2 regions of the Bacillus basilensis genome follow, and region 1 is predicted to be linked to the other one. Evidence: a T-box and tRNA genes for the amino acid it is inferred to sense, from the RefSeq annotation. Region 1 holds a T-box; the other holds one or more tRNA genes.
The links. The T-box of region 1 lies ahead of leuS (leucine--tRNA ligase). A T-box ahead of a tRNA ligase gene usually reads a tRNA of that ligase, here a tRNA-Leu.
Positions count from the first base shown of each region.

Region 2: it has a tRNA-Leu gene. The T-box ahead of leuS (leucine--tRNA ligase) is inferred to sense a tRNA for this amino acid. The anticodon was not compared.

Region 1 covers NZ_JBNTQO010000014.1:3,221-9,925, reverse strand. Annotated here, with positions in the region: gene ACQVV1_RS21555 (MDR family MFS transporter) at 1-722, shown strand, start outside; T-box leader at 911-1,133, shown strand; gene leuS (leucine--tRNA ligase) at 1,199-3,607, shown strand; gene ACQVV1_RS21545 (GNAT family N-acetyltransferase) at 3,635-4,063, opposite strand; gene ACQVV1_RS21540 (hypothetical protein) at 4,214-5,167, shown strand; gene ACQVV1_RS21535 (pyrophosphohydrolase domain-containing protein) at 5,211-5,633, opposite strand; gene ACQVV1_RS21530 (hypothetical protein) at 5,833-6,018, opposite strand; gene ACQVV1_RS21525 (Ger(x)C family spore germination protein) at 6,109-6,705, opposite strand, start outside.
Region 2 covers NZ_JBNTQO010000006.1:196,827-203,531, forward strand. Annotated here, with positions in the region: gene ACQVV1_RS15035 (transglycosylase domain-containing protein) at 47-823, opposite strand; gene ACQVV1_RS15040 (NUDIX hydrolase) at 1,270-1,731, opposite strand; gene ACQVV1_RS15045 (YebC/PmpR family DNA-binding transcriptional regulator) at 1,880-2,599, opposite strand; gene ACQVV1_RS15050 (DUF3884 family protein) at 3,229-3,549, shown strand; tRNA gene ACQVV1_RS15055 (tRNA-Leu) at 3,906-3,987, opposite strand; tRNA gene ACQVV1_RS15060 (tRNA-Cys) at 3,998-4,068, opposite strand; tRNA gene ACQVV1_RS15065 (tRNA-Gly) at 4,083-4,157, opposite strand; tRNA gene ACQVV1_RS15070 (tRNA-Gln) at 4,163-4,237, opposite strand; tRNA gene ACQVV1_RS15075 (tRNA-His) at 4,301-4,376, opposite strand; tRNA gene ACQVV1_RS15080 (tRNA-Trp) at 4,396-4,469, opposite strand; tRNA gene ACQVV1_RS15085 (tRNA-Tyr) at 4,477-4,560, opposite strand; tRNA gene ACQVV1_RS15090 (tRNA-Thr) at 4,571-4,646, opposite strand; tRNA gene ACQVV1_RS15095 (tRNA-Phe) at 4,665-4,740, opposite strand; tRNA gene ACQVV1_RS15100 (tRNA-Asp) at 4,750-4,825, opposite strand; tRNA gene ACQVV1_RS15105 (tRNA-Met) at 4,829-4,905, opposite strand; tRNA gene ACQVV1_RS15110 (tRNA-Val) at 4,930-5,005, opposite strand; tRNA gene ACQVV1_RS15115 (tRNA-Glu) at 5,010-5,084, opposite strand; tRNA gene ACQVV1_RS15120 (tRNA-Ser) at 5,093-5,183, opposite strand; tRNA gene ACQVV1_RS15125 (tRNA-Asn) at 5,187-5,261, opposite strand; gene ACQVV1_RS15130 (SprT family protein) at 5,376-5,834, opposite strand; gene cmpA (cortex morphogenetic protein CmpA) at 6,030-6,146, shown strand; gene ACQVV1_RS15140 (Tex family protein) at 6,204-6,705, opposite strand, start outside.

The DNA of each region.
Region 1 (6,705 bases):
TTTTCTTAGCGAACTTTATTTTATACTTTGTTTTCTTCTTAATTGCTTTTATTGGATTCCGTGGTATGGAAGACAAGAAAGAGCCAGGAGCGCAAAAAGAAGGCGAAACGGAAAAAGGCTGGTCACTTACGCCAGGATTCAAAGCACTTCTTATCGTATGTGTAGCATATGCTTTATGCTGGGTTACATACGTACAGTGGCAAGGGGCAATTGCAACACATATGCAAGAATTAAACATTAGCCTTCGTCACTACAGTTTATTGTGGACGATAAACGGAGCGATGATTGTTTGTGCGCAGCCGCTAGTTAGTATGTTAATTCGCTGGATGAAGCGTTCCTTAAAACAACAAATTATGATTGGGATTTTCATTTTTGCGGCGTCATTCATTGTGCTAAGCCAAGCGCAGCAATTTACGATGTTCCTCGTTGCGATGGTAACTTTAACAATTGGTGAGTTATTTGTTTGGCCAGCAGTGCCGACAATTGCAAATATACTTGCACCAAAAGATAAGTTAGGTTTTTATCAAGGCATTGTAAATAGTGCGGCGACTGTAGGGAAAATGTTCGGACCAGTCGTTGGCGGAGCGATTGTTGATTTATACAATATGGAAGTATTGTTTATAGCAATCATGGTAATGCTTGTAGTAGCGCTTATAGCAACGAGCATTTATGATAAACGAGTAAAAGTAGAAGAAACAGTTGAAGAAAAAATTGCAGTTTAGTTTGACGGAACATGTTAACATGTTTTAGAATATATTTAAATAAAACAACCTTTGGGACAAGGGAGATAGCTCGGCTGTCTTAAGACGAATTCGTTCGTTATTAAGAGTAACGATTAACCGAGAAGCCCCGCTTTAAGTAAGCTCTTATGAGATACGAAGTTGAGGGTAGTTCACATTCACTCATATTTGTAATAACAGTGAGAAGGAGTAGTAGTAATAGAAGCTGGTTTAGAGAGTTGACGGTCGGTGCAAGTCAATCCACGTTTCGTTATGAACTCGCCTTTGAGTTGCGGTTGTGAAACTAGTAGTAGCAATTGCCGTTAATCCACGTTACGGATCTAAGCGAATGTATATTTTTTGTACATTAATTTAGGGTGGTACCGCGGGAATCTATAACCTCTCGTCCCTTTCTAGGGATGAGAGGTTTTTTGTATTTTGGGCGGTGAAAATAAATGAAATTTCAAGGAGGGTATCTCATGAGCTTTAATCATCAAGAAGTTGAGAAGAAGTGGCAAGGGTACTGGGAAGAGAATAAAACATTCCGTACGCCAGATGAAACAGAAAAACCAAAATTTTATGCACTAGATATGTTCCCATATCCATCAGGTGCAGGTCTACACGTAGGACATCCAGAAGGTTATACAGCGACAGATATTTTATCTCGTATGAAGCGTATGCAAGGATATAATGTTCTTCATCCAATGGGATGGGATGCATTCGGTCTTCCAGCAGAGCAATATGCACTTGATACTGGAAACAGCCCAGCAGAATTTACAGAGCATAATATTAATACGTTCCGTAACCAAATTAAATCATTAGGTTTCTCTTACGATTGGGACCGTGAAGTAAATACAACAGATCCAAACTACTACAAGTGGACACAATGGATCTTCCTAAAACTATTTGAAAAAGGCTTAGCTTACGTTGATGAAGTACCTGTAAACTGGTGTCCAGCACTTGGTACAGTACTTGCAAACGAAGAAATCATTGATGGTAAGAGTGAGCGCGGTGGGCATCCAGTTGAGCGTCGTCCGATGAGACAGTGGATGTTAAAAATTACAGCTTACGGAGATCGTCTATTAGAAGATCTAGATGAGCTTGATTGGCCAGAAAGCTTAAAAGATATGCAACGTAACTGGATCGGTCGTTCTGAAGGTGCAGAAGTACACTTCAACATCGATGGTACAGATGAGAAATTCACAGTTTTCACAACGCGTCCTGATACACTATTTGGCGCAAGCTACTGTGTACTTGCTCCAGAACATGCACTTGTTGCTGACATTACAACTGCTGAGCAAAAAGAAGCTGTAGAAGCTTACATTAATTCTGTAAAAATGAAGAGTGATTTAGAGCGTACAGAACTTGCGAAAGAAAAAACTGGTGTATTCACTGGTGCTTACGCAATTAACCCAGTAAATGGTGAGAAATTGCCAATCTGGATCGCTGATTACGTTCTTGCAACTTACGGAACAGGTGCTGTAATGGCGGTTCCAGCTCACGATGAGCGTGACTATGAATTCGCATCAACGTTCAACCTTCCAATGAAGGAAGTTGTAAAAGGCGGAGACATTACGAAAGAAGCATACACAGGTGATGGTGCTCACGTAAACTCAGCATTCCTTGATGGATTAAATAAAGAAGAAGCAATCGCAAAAATGATTGAATGGCTTGAAGTAACGAGCGCAGGAAATCAAAAAGTAACATACCGTCTACGTGACTGGTTATTCAGCCGTCAACGTTACTGGGGTGAGCCAATTCCAGTAATCCACTGGGAAGATGGCACAATGACAGCTGTGAAAGAAGAAGAATTACCATTAGTTCTTCCGAAAACAGAAAACATCCGTCCTTCAGGTACTGGTGAATCACCACTTGCTAACATTGACGAGTGGGTAAATGTTGTAGATCCTGAGACTGGTAAAAAAGGTCGTCGTGAAACGAACACAATGCCACAATGGGCTGGTAGCTGCTGGTATTACCTACGTTACATCGATCCAAACAATAGCGAAGCACTTGTAGATCCTGAAAAAGTAAAACAATGGCTTCCAGTTGATATTTATATTGGCGGTGCAGAGCATGCTGTACTTCACTTACTATATGCTCGTTTCTGGCATAAAGTATTATACGATATCGGTGTAGTTCCGACGAAAGAGCCATTCCAACAATTATTCAACCAAGGTATGATTCTAGGTGAAAACAACGAGAAAATGAGTAAATCAAAAGGTAACGTTGTAAACCCAGATGATATCGTAGCAAGCCACGGTGCAGATACACTTCGTCTATACGAAATGTTCATGGGACCATTAGATGCTTCAATCGCTTGGTCTGAAAATGGTCTTGACGGAGCTCGTCGTTTCCTAGACCGCGTATGGCGATTATTTGTTCAAGATAACGGTGAATTAAGCGAGAAAATTACTGATGCACCAAATAAAGAGCTTGAAAAAGCTTACCACCAAACAGTGAAGAAAGTAACAGAAGACTATGCAGAGCTTCGCTTCAACACAGCGATTTCTCAAATGATGGTATTCATCAACGATGCATACAAAGCTGAAACACTTCCGAAAGAATATGTAGAAGGTTTCGTAAAAATGATTGCACCAGTTGCACCTCACATCGGGGAAGAGCTATGGAGCAAGCTTGGTTACAATGAAACAATCACATATGCAAGCTGGCCAACATTTGATGAGTCTAAACTTGTAGAAGATGAAGTTGAAATCGTTGTTCAAATTATGGGCAAAGTTCGCGCAAAACTAACAATGAGTAAAGATGCATCAAAAGACGAAATGGAAAAACTTGCACTTGAAGCAATTCAAGACCAAATTGAAGGGAAAACAGTTCGTAAAGTAATTGTTGTTCCTGGCAAACTTGTTAACGTTGTTGCAAACTAATTCATTCTAAATAAAGGCTCAGAGTATTTATACTCTGAGCTTTTTTGTGTAGAAAATAATCTCTGGATCACCTTCATCTAAATTTTCAATTATGCCACTACGTATAAAACCGTTCGCACTAAAAACTTTTTGCATACTTTCATTTGATTCGTTCGTTGAAGAAAATATTTTTTGAGTAGGAGAATGACTTAACATATATGAGAGTAACGAGCTTGCATAGCCTCGCCTTCTTTTTACTGGCGAAACAATGATTAATGAGAGGAAAGTACAATCAAAGAAACTTGTATCGTATGTTAGAAAACCGGAAATAAAATTATCTTCTTTTACGATGACGCATCGTCCCTCATCAATAGTGTGCTTAATATAATTTCGTCTGCTATCATTTCCGATTACATCAATATCTATATGTACGATTGAATCTAAATCATTGATAGAAGCTTTTGTTACGTTCTTCAATAGAAACACCCCCTAGAAAAAATATTCAGTTAATTAATTTTACCATGAATGAAGAAAAAGGAGCGGAATTCCAATACAGACAAACACCTATTTTTCTATAGGAAATATGATAAAAAAGGTAGGCTAAATTGAGTAGAAGAGGTGAAAGGAATGAAAGGGATGGACAATAATGCACCACACGGATTTTTCGGAGGTGGATCGGATAGTTATGAACAAATGATGTTAATGGGAGGGGCAGGTCAACAAGGATATGGCGGAATTCCGAGCTGGATGGGCGGAGCAGCAGGAGGATTCCCAACATCGGTAGCTGGCATGCAAACTGGAATGCCTACATCAATGGGAGGTTTTTCGACATCAGGGGCTGGAATGCCTACAGTAACAGGAGGCTTTCCAACATCAGTAGCTGGCGTACAGACAGGGATTCCAGTAGGAGCACCAACTACATTCCCATCTTTCGTTGGAGGAGTACAAACAGGATTTCCGGTACCAGGAGTAGGTGTTGTAGCAGGAGGGATAGGTGGGTTTCCGCAAGTTGTTCATGGACATCATGGACATCACCACCATCAAGGCCACCACGGTCATCATGGACATCATGGACATCACCACCATCAAGGTCACCACGATCATCATGGACATTACCACCATCAAGGTCACCATGGTCACCATGGTCATCATGGACATCACCACCATCAAGGTCACCATGATCATCATGGACATCATCAACAACAAGTACATCACCACGGTCATCATCATATACATCCACAGGCTGTTCTTTATCAAACTCATCAAACTCATCAAGGTCACCATGGTCATCAAGGTCATCAAGGCCATCAAGGTCACCAAGGCCACCAAGGTCACCAAGGCCACCAAGGTCACCAAGGCCACCAAGGTCACCAAGGTCACCAAGGCCATCAAGGTCATCAAGGCCACCATGGTCAACAGCACCAACAGCACCAACAGCACCAACAGCACCAACAGCACCAACAATATCAACAACAATCTTCTCCTTGGACAGGTGGAATTGGAGCAGGAGGAGCAGGGGCAGCAGCAGGAGCAGCTAGCATTGGTGGAGCAGCAGGGCACGCTGGACACGTGGGTCATTAATGAATGGCAGAAAAAAGACATAATAAAAAACTGCTAGGAAATCCTAGCAGTTTTTTTCAGCCTCTTGGCGTTGACGTTCGATTTCAGCACGAAGTTGTGGCTCTGGTGCTTGCCAGCCTTCTGGTTTTAGAATTTTGCCGTCGCCTTCGCGGAATCGAGGTTTTCCATCAGGGAATAGTTTTGCCATGTTTGCGTTATTTACAATTTCAAACCCTTTATCAGGACGTACGCCCATTTCGGCAAACGTGCCGAATGCAAAGTAAATAAGGTCAATTAGCGCATCATATTGATCTTCAACAGTCGTTGCTTCTAGAAATTCTTCTAGCTCTTCTTGCATAAAGCTAGCACGAATTTTTGCACGCTCTTCTGTTAGTTTTGTTGGAGTATTTGTCACAGGATGTCCGAACTCTTCATGCATTTTTGCAACAAGTTCGTATCCTTTATCTAAACCTTTTTCGTTTGTCATGTTGTTTCATCCTTTCTCGCTTTGTCCGAATCTCATTGTAACATAGGGTGATTATGAAATGAAAAGGGACTGTCTAAAAGTTTTATCTTTTAGTTAAGATAGCGATAGTAAAAGACTATATCAACTTAACGACAAAACATGACATAACCTGTTAATAAAAGAAAGCCATCCCGGAATACTTTTGGGACGGCCCTGCTCGTTATTTTTCTTCTTTTATAAAAATGGATAAAATAAGGTCGATGCCAAACATACCAACGAGCAACATTGGTATAACGACAAGTAAATAACGTGTGAAGGAAACATTTTTTAAGTATGTATGAGCAAATAAAAAGACGCCGAGAAATAAAATACCATTTAAAATAGGCTTTACTAATTTTTTAGACATAAGCTCCCCCATAAATATCTTCTCTCTCTATCTAAAATAAAAACTCCTCTTTCCGTTGTATCATGCTGGAGAGAGGAGTTCAATCATTTCTCATTCAATCACACCAGAATTTGTAATATTTACGGTGTATTTTATATGAATTGGAACATCTTTATACATTCGTCTCCATTCTTCTAATTTGAATGGGCGATAATGGTGTTTATATTTTGCTCCTAGTCCCAGGGGATCAACGCCTAGAGATTTAAACTGCTTAATTAATTTAGCTGCTTGTATATCTAATTGTTTTTGGACATCCTTTTGAATGTGTTTTGTGTTCTTGTTATTTTCTAAGTTAATTTGTTTTGATAGTTCTTGAATACGTGCATCAAGATGAACGTGAATGAAAAAAGAAGGCTTCCCGTTTTTAATTTTTATATCGTAAGTTGGAACAGAACGAATATTATTAATCATTACGTACGCTGAATCCGTTTTAAATTCATGTGAATCTAATTTATGTTTCTCTAATAGTCCTTTAAATATGAACATATCTTCTTGCGCAATTTTACCGATATATTTATCTTTTTTAAAAAGACCAATTCCGGTGATTTTTATTTTATCACCATGTTTCTTTAAAATTGGAATATAGTAGTCTTGCCCCTCTTGATAATAACGGAATGCTCCTACATGCAGATTATCTCTTGGTAAAGG
Region 2 (6,705 bases), on a different contig from region 1:
TGTCACAAATTATTCAAAAAAAGAAGTTCCTATATAGGAACTTCCCTTAGCTTACTGCTTTTTCACGTGCATTATTTAACATCGACTGCTCTGTTTTTATATCATGACGGATTACTAATTTCTCACTAACTGCTTGCACATACTCATCATGATTGATATAGCCTTCTTTCTCCATTAACCTCAAAACTACATTCCGTCTCTCAACTGCTTTATCGTAATTTTGTGCAGGTGAGTAATAAGCTGGTGCCTTTACTACAGCAGCCATCATTGCACTTTCAGCCAACGTTAATTGGCTCACCTTTTTACCAAAGTAAAGGTTTGCTGCCTTTTCAATTCCCCATGCTCCTTCTCCGTAATAAATATTACTTACATACAATTTTAAAATTTCATCCTTCGTAAATGTGCGTTCAATTTTTTTCGTGTAAAAAATTTCTTTCCACTTACGAGAAAATGTACGTTCATTCGTTAAAAAAGCATTTTTGGATAATTGCTGTGTAATTGTGCTTCCTCCTTGCACAACACCACCAGCTTTTATATTCTCAACAGACGCCCTGATAATCGCTATATAATCTAAACCGTTATGATGATAAAACCTTTTATCTTCTGTTGCAATGAATGCATGTGTTAACGATTCTGGCACCTCTAACTTAGCCGGTACATGTAATTTACTAATATCACTCTGCTCGATCATTACATTTCCAATGAATAATAACGTAAAACTTAACAATAATAATAAAATAATGGCTTTATAAAAAAATTTAGTCATTGGATTTAATGCAACTTTTTGATGATAGTTCACCCTAGATAATACTCGTTCTTTCATCTTAAACACCTCTTTTCCACACAGCGTATAACTCTTACTTTAAGAATACCTTGTTGCAAAAAAATATCCCATCGATTTCTCTTACACGTACCTTACATCATTGTAAGGTATAAAAAAGTATTGTATCACAGTCTTTTTTTATCTACTATTCATCTGAAATATCGAATATAGATTATGCTAACGCCCAAATAACAGAGTATACTTTAAGGCTATTATACTTCCCTATTAAAACACCTTATGTTCACTTTATACTTTCATTATATCATCTACAAATATATATACTTTTGAGTATCTAGTAATCTAAATGTATATAATACATCATATATTATACAGAACAAACGTTCTAAAAATCAATACTGCCACTATTATTATTTTGACCTTTTTCTTAAACAGTATACAAAAAAGAGTAGTAATTTGATTGTATCTCAAATCGGCTACTCTTTTCTTTACAATCTTCCTATTAAGTTATATGGCTGCACTTCCCACGTTTCATACGGAATAAAATGTGTTGCTCTCATCGCATCAAGCGTTCTGGATTTCATATGAGGACGCGTTATATACTCATCTATGTTCTCTTCATTTAAAACAACAAATTTAGCCTCTTGTATTTCTTCAGGCTGAATTTTTATTTCACCGCTCACATATGCCACTTTAAAAACGACAGATAAAATATGCATAGAAGCATTATAATAAACCCCTGTAATACCGATAGGCTTCACCGTTAATCCTGTTTCCTCTTTTATTTCCCTACAAACAGCTTGATCGAGCGCTTCCCCTTCTTCTACCTGTCCTCCAGGTATTTCCCACGTATCAGCTCGCCAGTGTACCTTTACTAATAACACCTCATTTTTTTCATTGGTTAAATAGCCTGCTACTGCAACGATATGCTTTGGTGTTTTATGTTCCATATTACGCCTCCTAGCAATAATGAAAATTTCACATATCCCTATAAGCATATTCCCCTGTCTACAACAAAATACCTTTACTAACTCAGCACCTTAATTAACCTCATAAAAAAAGCCCTTATTCGTTAAACGAACAGAGGCTTCTATCGTATTATTCTCCTAAGTCTACGTTGTGGTAAACTTGTTGCACATCTTCTAAATCTTCTAATGCATCAACCATTTTCTCAAATTGTACTTGAGCATCTTCAGGAAGTGTTACATCACTTTGTGCAAGCATTGTTAATTCTGCAACTGTAAATTCCTCAACGCCAGCACCTTTAAGTGCAGATTGTACTGAATGGAATTGATCTGGTTCAGCATACACAATAACAGCATCTTCTTCTTCTAGAATGTCACGTGCATCTACATCTGCTTCCATTAAAATTTCAAGAACTTCATCTGATGTTTTACCTTCAAGGCCGATAACAGCTGTCGCATCAAACATGTAAGCTACAGAGCCGTTTACACCCATGTTACCACTGTTTTTGCTAAAGGCAGCTCGTACATCTGCTGCAGTACGGTTTACGTTATTTGTAAGTGTATCTACAATAACCATAGCTCCATTTGGCCCAAATCCTTCATAACGAAGCTCATCATAATTTTCCTCTGAACCGCCTTTTGCTTTTTCCACTGCACGATCAATAATTGTTCTTGGTACATTATATGTTTTCGCACGCTCTAATACGACTCTTAACGCTTGGTTTGATTCTGGATCTGGCTCGCCTTGTTTTGCTGCCACATAAATTTCACGTCCAAATTTCGCGTATATACGGCTTGTATTTGCATCTTTTGATGCTTTTTTATCTTTAATATTATTCCATTTACGACCCATACTTTCCACTCTCTTTCCCGTTTTAAATCTACATAAAAATATTAATATAAAATATAATGTGTATTCAACACATTTTTAAAAGAAATATAAAAAGTTCATTTTTGATTCATATTACAGACATAATATAAATCACTATCATTTGGTTCTTTCAACAAGTTATATTATACATGAATTCCTACGTTTATTACGAATTTTAGAATCACATAACATAATTTAGCAAAGAAGACTCTAACATCGCCAATACCGATGAACCGACACCCCCGAAGGAACACGATTTTGAGTCTTTTTAGGTGAATTTTATATAGTTATATAAATTGCTCCCCTTAAAATCCTTTATTTTAAGCATTTTAAAATCTTTGAGCTTCTTTAAACATGATAAATTAAAATGAAACGGAGCCAAAATGGAATCACAATAAATAACTGATACTTTTTATTTTCATTTCTCTCCCTTAATTAAGTTTATCCTATTTCATTTCTTATTTTTTCTTATTTTATTATCTCTCGCTAAACAATAAGATAAAGGGATAATTTCCCATAACGTCCCCCTAATTACTTTCTGTTGCTGTATAATTAAAATAGAAATTTTTTTGGAATCCACAAATTTGAAAGAAGGATGGGAGAGAGTTATTATGACACATTCAAATGAGAAAAAAGCACATGGTCTTAAAGGGATAGGAGAAAAACTAAACCCAACTATCTATCAAGTGAGATTCATGGAATTAGATGAACCAATTCAATTTGAGTCGTTTCCTGAATTAAAGGAATTAGGGGACTGGTTGAGTACTTCAACGCAAATGTGGTCGTGTCACTCAACTATGTACAAGTACAACAGAGAAGAATTTGAAAAGAAGTTTTTAGAAATTACAAAATTACCAGCTGATCATGTGCTAATATCTACTGGTGGTGTCGGATTTAACTTCATGTCACCAGGTTGGAGCAATTCTTTATAAAGGGATAAAAACGACTGTTAGTTTTTATCCTTTTAGTGTTTCACAGTTTACTCCAACTGTATAGTATGTGCTTTGATCGAGAAAAATTTTATACTTATCTTTTGAAAAGTAAATAAGGTGGATCAATTTTTAACGTTCAGTCGTTCAAATAAACGCTTCATTTTATTGTGTGAGGTCTTAAATTTCAAAGTTGGCAACCAGTATAAAATAAATTCAATGCTTCTTCATCAATGGTTACCATCTTCTGTTAATAATGTTCTACGTTTACTCACTTTTTGTGCTTATTTTGTCGTGTGAAGAAAATACAAAAAACTCTACACAATTAGTGTAGAGCCTTGATGTTACGCCGTTCATGATACCGATGGTCGGGGTCGAACCGACACTCCCGAAGGAACACGATTTTGAGTCGTGCGCGTCTGCCAATTCCGCCACATCGGCACAAAAGAAAAGGCGGCAACCGGATTTGAACCGGTGATAAAGGTTTTGCAGACCTCTGCCTTACCACTTGGCTATGCCGCCATATTAAATTTCATTGGAGCGGAAGACGGGATTCGAACCCGCGACCCCAACCTTGGCAAGGTTGTATTCTACCACTGAACTACTTCCGCAAAAATGGCTGGGCTAGCTGGATTCGAACCAGCGCATGACGGAGTCAAAGTCCGTTGCCTTACCGCTTGGCTATAGCCCATCGAATTCTTACTTAATTATATGTAAGTATCAATTAGATTATTTATAATTTTAAAAATAAAAATGGGGCGACTGATGGGAATCGAACCCACGAATGCCGGAGCCACAATCCGGTGCGTTAACCACTTCGCCACAACCGCCATGTTGTGTAAATATATTTGGCAGGGGCAGTAGGAATCGAACCCACACTGGAGGTTTTGGAGACCTCAGTTCTACCTTTAAACTATGCCCCTATGTAAATGGTGGAGGGGGGCAGATTCGAACTGCCGAACCCGAAGGAGCGGATTTACAGTCCGCCGCGTTTAGCCACTTCGCTACCCCTCCGAAACTTACATGGTGCCGGCTAGAGGACTTGAACCCCCAACCTACTGATTACAAGTCAGTTGCTCTACCAATTGAGCTAAGCCGGCGTATTTTATTAAAGTAAATGGTGGCTCGGGACGGAATCGAACCGCCGACACGAGGATTTTCAGTCCTCTGCTCTACCGACTGAGCTACCGAGCCTTATTAAAATGGCGGTCCCGACCGGGGTCGAACCGGCGATCTCCTGCGTGACAGGCAGGCATGTTAACCACTACACCACGGGACCATTTGGTTGCGGGGACAGGATTTGAACCTGCGACCTTCGGGTTATGAGCCCGACGAGCTACCGTGCTGCTCCACCCCGCGATAATATTATTCATATAGTTTATATGGTGGAGGATGACGGGATCGAACCGCCGACCCCCTGCTTGTAAGGCAGGTGCTCTCCCAGCTGAGCTAATCCTCCGAAGTGGTGACCCGTACGGGATTCGAACCCGTGTTACCGCCGTGAAAGGGCGGTGTCTTAACCACTTGACCAACGGGCCAATATGTATGGCAGAGAAGAAGGGATTCGAACCCTCGCACCGCGTTCGCGATCTACTCCCTTAGCAGGGGAGCCCCTTGAGCCACTTGGGTACTTCTCTGTATGGCTCCGCAGGTAGGACTCGAACCTACGACCGATCGGTTAACAGCCGATAGCTCTACCACTGAGCTACTGCGGAATAATGAAGACAATTTGTATCTTATAAAATTTCTCATTGTAAGTCAAGATGTTTTTTCACAACATCTTGTACAAACGTGACATGTTTATAATATACTGGATTGCGTTTTCACTGTCAAGATATTTTCTTTATCAGAATTAGTTTTCCTTTACACTTTCCGCAGACATATCTTTTTGTATTAATTTGACGTCTTCTTACATATTGAAGCAAACACTCCATACATTCATACATATAAATCTTTTTTCCCTTCTCTTCATTCATCATTCGTTTACAAAAACGGGGGGCACCGACTTCTTTTAACAGTTCGCGAAAATCCCTATCTCGGTGCTTATATCCTCTTCCTGTAATATGCAAGTGATAATGACAAAGTTCATGTTTAACGATCCCGACTAATTCTTCTTCCCCATACATTTCGTAATATCGATAATTCAGTTCAATATTGTGACTCTTCAATAGATAACGTCCACCAGTTGTACGCAGCCTACTATTGAACATAGCTTTATGTAAAAATGGCATTCCGAAGTATTGTATCGATACTTCTTCCACCAACCGCTGTATTTCTTGCTCATCCATTTTCATTCCTCCTAAACAAAAAAATATTTTTACACTTTTCTCCTCTCTTATACATATATTAAATAGTACATATACCCATCCTCATTCAAGAAGCGTGGTTTCTAAAAACATAGCATGAATAGAAATCCACTCACCAACCTCTCATCAATAGTACCTTATATTTATGAGAGTAGGATTAAACAAGGAGGGATTCCTATGCCTACGTGGCTAAAAAAACAAATGCAACGCGCATATTTTGAAAAAAACCGGTATCAAATTAAATTACTAAATGAATGCTGGTTTTATTATAGCAAAATACATCAAAGCTCATAATCCATTACACTTTCTATTCCATAAAAAAAGAGCAGTTTTATCTGCTCTCTTCTCTTATTATTCAATCGGCAACATGGATAATGCGACACGACCTTTTTTCGTATCAATATCATCTACCCATACCTTTACAATTTGTCCGACAGATACAATATCTAACGGATGCTTCACATACTGTGTGCTTAATTTAGAAATATGCACTAAACCATCTTGCTTTACACCAACATCAACAAAAGCACCAAAATCAACAACGTTACGAACCGTTCCTTCCAGCTCCATACCACGTTTTAAATCTTCTAATTTCAAAATTCCTTTTTTCAGAAGTGGTTTAGGCAACTCATCCCTCATGTCTCGCTCTGGACTAATGAGTGCATCTATAATATCAACCAATGTCGGTTCCCCAATTCCCGTTTCTTGGGACAACTTAGAAATCTCTACTTCTTCTAAACTCTTTTGTAACTGAGGTTGTCCTACGTCATCTTTTGATAGTCCTAGACTCTTCAATAACAATTCAACATTTTTATATTGTTCTGGATGAATACCCGTTCGGTCTAACGGATTT